4 regions of the Streptomyces sp. NPDC048002 genome follow, and region 4 is predicted to be linked to each of the others. Evidence: riboswitches for the same ligand, from Rfam matches in the RefSeq annotation. Region 4 holds a riboswitch; each other region holds the start of a gene.

Region 1 (2,174 bases), on a different contig from region 4:
CTTCACCGCGGTGAGGTTGCGGGTGGCGGGGTTGGTCTCCAGGAAGCGGATCTTGGCCTCGGCGGTCTCGGCGGTCTGCTGCTTGCGCGTCAGGTCGCCGATGACGATGACGTCGGGGTCGCGGTCGGCGACGGTCTCCCAGCCGATCTGGGGCCATTCGTCGTGGGTGTCGTCGAAGGCGTTCCGCGCACCGACGGCGCGGGTGATGGCTCCGGGGGCGCCGCAGCATCCGGCGAGGTAGGGCGACTGGGAGTTGGCGAACCAGTACATGAGGGACACGTCCGAGGCGTGCAGTCCGGCGGTGGCCGTGCTCACCCTCTTCTCCAGCGAGGCGATCAGCTTCTCGCCCCGGTCGTCGACGCCGAAGGCCTTGGCGAGGTCGCGTATCTCGCCGTACACGGTCTCCAGGGTGAGCGGCTCGCTGCGCGATCCGTCGCCACCGCTGTCGTTGTCCTTGCCGGCCGAGCAGTCGGAGGGTGAGACGTAGGTGGGTACGCCCAGCTTCTCGAACTGCTCGCGGGTGGCGACCCCGCCCTTGCCGAGGGTGGAGACGAACGAGGCGGTGACGAAGTCGGGTTCGGCGTCGAGGACCTTCTCGAAGGAGGGGTTGTTGTCGGCGAGGCGCGGCACGGTGGCGTTGGCGGCGCCCAGGCCCTTCATCACGGGGTCGGTCCAGGTGGCCGTGCCGGCCATGCGGTCGGCCAGGCCCAGGGAGAGCAGGATCTCGGTGGTGCCCTGGTTGAGGGAGACGGCCCGCCGGGGAGCGGACTGCAGGGTGACCTGGTGACCGCAGTTGTCGAGGGTCACCGGGTAGCCGGCGGCGGCCGCCCCTTCCGGCTTCGCGTCGTCGCCGGTGGAGGAGGATCCGCAGCCGGTGAGCAGCAGGGCGGACGTGAGGAGAAGGGCAGGGGTGGTACGGAGCATGGGGGTGCCTCGGGGTCGGGGCTCGTACGCGGAGCCTTGCCTACGGAGTCCCTCCGCACCGGGGCGCGAAGGTGCCAGCAGGTCTTCGGACTCGGGTTCGCTCGGTCGGGGCGCCTTCCCGGTCTCCCAGTGGCGTCGTGCCCCGCCCGTCCCCCTCACCGCTGCGCGTCAGTTCCGGATTCGCACCGGATTCCCTGGCCTCGGGTGTGGCTCGACTGGCCCGCTGAGGCTATCAAGCCGCTCGTACGGTCCTGACGTGCGGTCGGTCACCCGGTGCCGCACCGCCCCGACTGGCGTGCCGGTGGGGGAAGTAGGAGCCTGGAAACAGGGGGTTCTCCGACACTGCCACTCAAGGAGATGGCGGCTGTGACTGCCACCGAGTACGACACCAAGTCGGACACCGCGTTCTTCCGCGAGATCACGGAGGTCTTCCGGAAACACCCGGAAGCCGCCAGGAGGTACGCCCTGGCGAGCCTGGCGCTCGAAGAGATCATGGGCATCGACTACACCCGGAAGTACGCCGTGTCGACGATCGAGGGCGACCGGGTCGTCACGGAGTTCCACGACCTGGACGAGAAGCCCCTCGTGATCCGCTCGCGCATCTGCCTCAAGTACGAGCTGCACGGACAGGACCTGGAGTGCGTGCACTGGACCGAGGCCAAGGTCTGATCACCCCCACCTGACTCAGGTCTCCTTCACCGGCGCGTACACCTCTTCGCCGATCCCGAAGGTCCAAGCCACGCCCTCCTTCGCAGTGCGGGTGGACGGGGGCACCCGGAGCCAGTAGGTGCGCCGGGTTCCGTCCGGCTCCGGGGTCGAGTTGAGCACCTCGACCATCACGACCGGCTCGTCCGCGGGCAGGTCGATCCGCCACAGGGTGCCCGTCTCGTCGTGGTGGAGGGGGCGGGCGCCGGAGTCGGTGAGGTAGCGGTCGTAGCCGTAGTACTCCAGCATCACGCGCCGCAGTTCGGCGTTCTCCTCCTCCCGGATACGGGCCGGGGTCAGCGCGGGCAGCTCCGCGAGGAAGGCGGCCGGTACCGGCATGCCGCGCCAGGCGTGGAGGGCGAAGCCGTCGGGGTAGGCGAGGGCGGGCCCGTCACCGTGGTCGAGACGGCCGGCCTCGTCCCGGTGGAGTTCCACGGGGCGTTCCGACACCACGGCGACGCGGGTGAAGGGCCACCACCAGCCCGCGCTGCCGCACACTTCGGTCAGTGCGCCGAGGGGTCCTGCGTCGGCGGGGAAGGCGGCCA
Region 2 (2,174 bases), on a different contig from region 4:
GCGGCTCGATGTCCCGCTCGGCCGCGGTGTCCAGCGGGACGTGCAGCAGCGAGCAGGAGGCGGCGACGTCGACCCGGTCGGCGAGCCCGAGCAGGGTGCCGAGGGTGGACAGCGACTTCTGGAGGTCGTTGATCCAGATGTTGCGGCCGTTGACGACACCGGCGACCAGGCGCTTGCCGGGCAGTCCGCCGACGGCTGCCAGGGCGTCGAGGTTGGAGGCGGCGGACTGGGTGAAGTCCAGCGCCAGTCCGTCCACCGGTGCCTTCGCCAGCACCGGCAGGGCGTCGCCGAGCCGGTCGAAGTAGGAGGCGACGAGCAGCTTGGGCCGGTCGGTGAGGGCGCCGAGGTCGCGGTAGGCGCGCTCGGCGGCGTTCAGCTCGGCCGGGGTGCGGTCCTGGACGAGGGCGGGCTCGTCGATCTGGACCCACTCGGCGCCGGCCGCGCGCAGGTCGGCCAGGACCTCGGCGTACACCGGGAGCAGGCGGTCCAGCAGGGTGAGCGGCTCGAAGTCGGCCGGCACTCCGGGGGCCGGCTTGGCGAGCAGGAGGTACGTGACCGGACCGACCAGCACGGGGCGCGCGGTCAGGCCCTGGGCCAGGGCTTCCTTCAGCTCGGCGACCTGCTTGCCGGAGTCGGCGGTGAAGACGGTGCCGGGGCCCAGTTCGGGGACCAGGTAGTGGTAGTTGGTGTCGAACCACTTGGTCATCTCCAGCGGAGCGACCTCCTGGGTGCCGCGGGCCATCGCGAAGTAGCCGGCCAGCGCGTCGGCGTCGACGGCGGCGCGGTGCCGCTCGGGGACGGCGCCGACCATGACGGTGGTGTCGAGGACGTGGTCGTAGTACGAGAAGTCACCGGTCGGCACCTCGTGGATGCCCGCATCGGCGAGCTGCTGCCAGTTGCTCCGGCGCAGTTCGGCGGCGGTGGCCCGGAGGGCGTCGGCGGTGACGCGGCCCTTCCAGTAGCCCTCGATGGCCTTCTTCAGTTCACGGTTCTGACCCTGGCGGGGGTAGCCGTACACGGTGGCCCGTGCTGCCGCGGCTGCGGACTTCGCTGTCACGGAGATCTCCTTCGCGAGATGAATCCCTGAGATCCCGGGGACGGGACGAGAGCGCGAAGGGTGCGACGAACCGGACGGACACGACCCCGCGCGGCAAAGGCACGGTCGTGCGTGCTGTCTGGTGTGTACGCCGACCCGCCCTCGAGGTCACCGGGATGTCCGCGCACGGAACGGTCCGCGCGCGGGCAGTTGGCAGGTCTTCGGACTCGCGGGCACGCCCTCCGTCCGGAGGACACCTACTGGCCGTCGCTTCCCGGGTCCGGTACGTCGGACCCAGTGCGTATGACGGCGGTCGTTCCCGCTCACCGCTGCGGGGCAGTCCCGGATTCCCACCGGGTTCCCTCTTGCGACGCCACGTCTGGCGGACGGGGCGAACCAGCTGCTGCGATCAGCCTACGGGGTGGAGCGGTGAAAGGAAGAACACCGTCCAGATTTCGGGAAGTCAGGAGCGGATGCCGGACCGGATGCGCGGATGCCGGACCCCGGACACGCGGATGTCGGACCGGACAGGCGGAGGGCGAACCGGACACGCGGATGCCGGACCGGGCACGCGGAGGGCGGGAAGCACGGCGCGCGTGCTTCCCGCCCTCTCCCAGTCGCGCCGCGCGGGACCCTCACCCCTGCGGCGGGTGCGGGCCTCCCGGCCCGCGTCGAACCAGGCCCTCAGTCCTGGTCGTAGGTGTGGAACCCGCGGCCGGTCTTGCGGCCGAGGAGTCCCGCCTCCACCATCCGCTGGAGCAGCGGGGGAGGCGCGTAGAGGGGTTCGCGGAACTCGTCGTAGAGGGACTCGGCGATCGAGGCCACGGTGTCGAGGCCGATCAGGTCGGCGAGCTTCAGCGGTCCCATCGGGTGGGCACAGCCCAGTTCCATGCCCGCGTCGATGTCCGCTGCCGTGGCGAACCCGGATTCCGCCATTCGGACGGCGGAGAGCAGATAGGGGATCAGCAGGGCGTTGACGACGAACCCGGCCCGGTCCTGGGAACGGATGACTGTCTTGCCGAGGGTGCGGGCGGCGAAGTCCTCGACGGCAGCCGTGGTCGCGGCCGAGGTGTGCAGGGAGGTCACCACCTCGACCAGCGGAAGGACGGGTACTGGGTTGAAGAAGTGCAGGCCCACG
Region 3 (2,174 bases), on a different contig from region 4:
GCACCGAGCGCCGCCTGGAGGGCGAACAGGGCCGACTCGATCTCCCCGGACGGAGGTTCGTACAGCGGCGAGAACCAGGGCTCGTAGTCCGGTTCGATCTCGGTGATCGCGGTCTCCGCCTCGCCGTCGGCGCCCGCGAAGGGCTCCTCCTTGTGGTCGCCCAGGCCCAGGGCGAGCGGGAGCACCGCGAGCGCGGCCACGACCAGCAGGAGCAGCAGGTTGACCTTGGTGTTCTTCTTCATCGGGCCACCGCCTCGGTCTGGTCCTGCTGCTGGTTGCGGCCCTTGGTCAGGAGCACGCCCAGCCGGGTCAGCTCGCCCTTGCTGGACTGCACCAGCAGCCGCATCACGAGCACGGTGAGCAGGCCCTCGCTGACGGCGAGCGGGATCTGGGTGACGGCGAAGATGGAGCCGAACTTGCCGAGCGCGCCGAGGAATCCGCTGCTCGGGTCGGGGAAGGCGAGCGCCAGCTGGACGCTGGTGACGCAGTACGTCGACAGGTCGGCCACGAAGGCGCCGAAGAAGACGGCGACCATCAGGGGCACGTCGTAGCGCCGCAGGAGTGTGTAGAGCGCGTAGCCGGCCCAGGGGCCGACGATCGCCATCGAGAAGACGTTGGCGCCGAGCGTGGTCAGGCCGCCGTGCGCGAGCAGCAGGGCCTGGAAGAGCAGGGTGATGGTGCCCAGCACCGCCATGATGGGCGGCCGGAACAGGATGGCGCCCAGCCCGGTACCGGTGGGATGGGAGCAACTCCCGGTCACCGAGGGCAGTTTGAGGGCGGAAAGGACAAAGGTGAAGGCACCGGAAGCGCCCAGGAGCAGCGTGCTCTCGGGGTGTTCCCTGACTTCACGGGTGAGTGCCCGAACTCCGTGGACGACGAAGGGCGCGGACGCGACGCCCCAGGCGACCGCGTGCGCCGGAGGCAGAAATCCCTCGGCTATGTGCATGGCTCAGCAGACCCTCTCCAGCACCTCGTGGATGGTTGACGCGCCCTGGCCGGTCTCCTGGCTGACGGGTGACACCGCCCGAGTCTCCGCCTTCCCGGGTCCCGAAGGACCCAGTGGCTGCCCGTGAGGGCTGGAGCCGGACTTCCCGATCACAGTGGCGAGGGCCGCACCGGTATCGCACCGGATTTCCCGTCACCAAGGCGTGGCGACAATAGTGCCTGTTCAGGTTGGCTGACAAGCGCCCCTCAGGGGCGCATGGGCAGCGCACACAAGCGCATGCGCCGGGGTGCGCGTCAAGGCGTGATGCGTCACACAGGCATCCCGTCCGGGACGGGCCGCTCAGCTCCCGGTGGCCTCCGACGCCGGTCCGAGGGTGAACTCCACCAGGTCGAACCGGTGGCCGTTGACCTGGAGTTGCACGGCGTGCGTGCCCGGGTGGTACACGCGCGTGGTGAGGGGGCGGAACGAATGGGTGCGGGTCACCTCCGTCGACTCACCGGGCGTCAGATCGCGCCGCGCGAGCTTGAAGACCTTGGGGGCCGTCCGGCCGTTCGCCTTCATGTGATGGACCACGTAGTCGACGGCGAGGGACACCGGCGCGGCGGAGACGTTGGTGAGGTGCGCGCTGAAGCTCAGCGTTCCGCCCATCGGGATCCGGGTCTGCGTGAGGACCGGTCCGACCACCTTCACGTCGTCCCGGCCGCCGTGGAACCCGACGAGCTCCAGGGCGACCGGTTCGCCCGCTTTGACCAGGGTGCGCAGGGCGTGCCGCACCAGGGCGGGCGTGGTCGGGTCCGGGCCGCGCAGCCAGCGGGCCGCGGCGGAGGTGGCGAGGGGGGCGTCGAGGCGGGAGATGTCGTTGAGATGGTTGGCCACGGAGCGGCGGACGTCGTCGGAGGCGTCGGTGTGCAGCGCGTCCAGCAGCGGGACGGTGACGCTCGGGTCGCGGTTGATCGAGGGGACCTGGCGTGCCCAGGGGAGCCGGGGGCGGGTGCCCTCGCTCGCCAGCCGCCGTACGGCGGGGTCGGGGGAGGCGGTCCAGCGGTGCGCGGCGGCCAGGGTGCGGTCCAGGTCGGCGTTGAGGAAGGTGCGCAGCGCGAACTCGGCGGTCAGGCGGGGGGTGAGACGGGCCAGCAGGTCGAGCCCGTCGTCGAACGGCTCGTCACCGCCGTCCCCGGTGGCCGCGACGGCGACGGCCTCGGTCAGCGGCCACACCATCCAGCCCGTC
Region 4 (2,174 bases):
TGCGTCCGCGGCTCCGGGCCCGTCGCGTTCAGCTGGCTCACCAGGTTCGCGCCACCGAAGTCACGCGGGTCCGCGCCGGCCGCCTCCGCCGCCAGGATCAGCTGGGCGTACGCGGCGGGGCCGCTCTGCTTCGCCCAGTCCGCGGAGTTCTCCTCCAGCCAGGCCAGCGGCTTCCGCGCGGCCTCCGGGCCGCCCGTCACCGCGAGCGCGACGACCGCGTCGGCGGTGTTGCCGTAGTCGGGCTGGTCCTCGGCACCGGGCAGCGCCGACACCAGGTGACCGTCCTTCGCCATCTCCCCGGCCAGGTAGGACGCGCCGTTCGCGGCGGACTGCCCGGGGTCGGAGGCCTTGGCGGTGGCGCAGGCGAGCTCCGTGTCGTCGGCGGCCTTCGCCGACACCATGCTCATGCCCTTCATGCCGACCACGGCCGCCGCCGTCGCGTCCGCGTTGGCGGCGAGCTTGCCCTTCTTGTCCGGCTGGTAGGCGAAGGCACCGCCGTCCGCGCAGGACAGGGCCAGCTCGCGCAGGGCGTCGTAGGGCGACTTGCCGTCCTTCACGGCGGTCCCGGGGTCCTGGCCCACGGCGTTCAGGGCGCCGATGACGACCGAGGTCGAGTTGGCGTCGCTGGCGCCGCCGGGCGTGTAGCCCCAGCCGCCGTCCTTGTTCTGCACGCTCTTCAGCCAGGTGACCGCCTTGACGGCGTCGTCCATGCGGTCGCCGTCCCCGGCCAGGGACAGGGCCTGCGCCGCGGCGGCGGTGCTGTTGGTGTCGACCATCACCTTGGCGTCGCAGTCCTGGGCGGGCTCGGCGCGGAACGCGGCGAACGCCCCGTTCGCGCACTGCTGCCCGAGCAGCCAGTCGACGGCCTTCTCGGCGGGCTCGACGTCCGACCGGTACTGCGCGACCAGGGCGAGCGACTGGCGCCAGACACCGTCGTAGGTCGGGTCGCTGGTGCCGTACAGGCCGGACGGTATCGCCACGGACGGCGACGGCGACGGCGACGGGGACGCGGCCAGGGCGGGCGTGGCCAGGCCGATCACGGCGGTGGCGGCCAGGGCCGCGGCGCTGCGGCGGACGTTCATGATCGGCGGGTGCCTCTCCCTGAAGGGAGCCGGGCAGCGCGGGACGACCCCGGGCGGCTCGGCTCCGTAGACCTCGACGGTGCCCGTGCGCCGACGGACCGCCGGCGCACGCGAGCCGTTCACATGCCGTACGGGGCGGTCCGGCTCACAGCCTCGCGACTGCTCACGGTTGCGGGTCAGCGCCGGATTTGCACCGGCTTCTCCCTGTACGGGTGTAGTGACGACGCGGCCACTCTACCGGCCCGTAGGGAAGCGCCTGGGAGGAGGCTGTGCCGGGCCGGTGCGCGCGACACTCGTCGCGCTCCTCTCCGACCCCTCGGACGTCACGGAGGCGGGACTGGCCGAGGCCCGGCGCCGACGCGCCGCCAACCCCACCATGACGGTGGCCGAGATCGAAGCGCTCGGCGAGGCGGAGCGGTTGGTGCGTGCTTTCACGGACCGGGGAGCCCCGGAAGGGGACTGAGCCGGATCGGACGGCCACCTGCGTCGAGTCGGCTCAGACGGCCACGTACGTCACCGGATCACTGCCCGTGACCGCCTCCGCTCGGCCCAGCTTCACCAGGCGGCGCAGGTGCGACTCGGCCTCCGACACCGCGATGTTCCGTGATCCGTAGGGGATCCGCTCCCAGGGCCGGTTCCACTCCATGCGCTCCGCCAGCCGCCAGGGAGTGAGGGGTTCGGAGAGCAGGGCGAGCAGACCGGTGAGGCGCTCCTCGTGGTGCGCGAGCAACTCCCTTACGCGCGCGGGCGCGTCGGTGAAGGCGTGCTGGTGGGCCGGTAGCACCTCGGCGGGGGCCAGTCGGCCCACCCGTTCCAGGGAGTCGAGGTAGTCGCCGAGGGGATCGGTGACGGTGGTGTCGTCCGGGTCCTCGTACAGGCCGATGTGGGGCGTGATGCGGGGGAGGAGGTGGTCGCCCGAGAACAGGCGCCCGCGGCCCGGAAGTTGGGCCGGGTGCTCCTCCTCCAGGTGCAGGCAGACGTGGCCGGGGGTGTGGCCCGGGGTCCAGATCGCGCGCAGTCGGCGGCCCGGCAGGTCGAGCAGTTCGCCGGGGACGATCTCGCGGTCCGGGAGGGCGGGGGAGAGGCCGGGCA

What was found. Region 4 has a riboswitch for cobalamin ahead of AB0E07_RS01840 (prenyltransferase/squalene oxidase repeat-containing protein). Riboswitches for the same ligand answer to the same signal wherever they lie in the genome.
Region 1: it holds a riboswitch for cobalamin, as region 4 does, so the genes downstream of both, AB0E07_RS23350 (ABC transporter substrate-binding protein) here and AB0E07_RS01840 (prenyltransferase/squalene oxidase repeat-containing protein) in region 4, are expected to answer to the same signal.
Region 2: it holds a riboswitch for cobalamin, as region 4 does, so the genes downstream of both, metE (5-methyltetrahydropteroyltriglutamate--homocysteine S-methyltransferase) here and AB0E07_RS01840 (prenyltransferase/squalene oxidase repeat-containing protein) in region 4, are expected to answer to the same signal.
Region 3: it holds a riboswitch for cobalamin, as region 4 does, so the genes downstream of both, AB0E07_RS35405 (energy-coupling factor ABC transporter permease) here and AB0E07_RS01840 (prenyltransferase/squalene oxidase repeat-containing protein) in region 4, are expected to answer to the same signal.

The regions. Positions count from the first base shown of each region.
Region 1 is NZ_JBEZNL010000019.1:114,171-116,344, reverse strand. Features, by position in the region: gene AB0E07_RS23350 (ABC transporter substrate-binding protein) at 1-924, opposite strand, end outside; cobalamin riboswitch at 983-1,159, opposite strand; gene AB0E07_RS23345 (hypothetical protein) at 1,282-1,593, shown strand; gene AB0E07_RS23340 (DUF6745 domain-containing protein) at 1,609-2,174, opposite strand, start outside.
Region 2 is NZ_JBEZNL010000005.1:6,840-9,013, forward strand. Features, by position in the region: gene metE (5-methyltetrahydropteroyltriglutamate--homocysteine S-methyltransferase) at 1-1,057, opposite strand, end outside; cobalamin riboswitch at 1,231-1,452, opposite strand; gene AB0E07_RS09140 (3-hydroxybutyryl-CoA dehydrogenase) at 1,721-2,174, opposite strand, start outside.
Region 3 is NZ_JBEZNL010000048.1:39,783-41,956, forward strand. Features, by position in the region: gene AB0E07_RS35400 (energy-coupling factor ABC transporter substrate-binding protein) at 1-242, opposite strand, end outside; gene AB0E07_RS35405 (energy-coupling factor ABC transporter permease) at 239-946, opposite strand; cobalamin riboswitch at 976-1,183, opposite strand; gene AB0E07_RS35410 (DNA alkylation repair protein) at 1,286-2,174, opposite strand, start outside.
Region 4 is NZ_JBEZNL010000001.1:419,160-421,333, reverse strand. Features, by position in the region: gene AB0E07_RS01840 (prenyltransferase/squalene oxidase repeat-containing protein) at 1-1,082, opposite strand, end outside; cobalamin riboswitch at 1,199-1,343, opposite strand; gene AB0E07_RS01835 (hypothetical protein) at 1,363-1,545, shown strand; gene AB0E07_RS01830 (MBL fold metallo-hydrolase) at 1,579-2,174, opposite strand, start outside.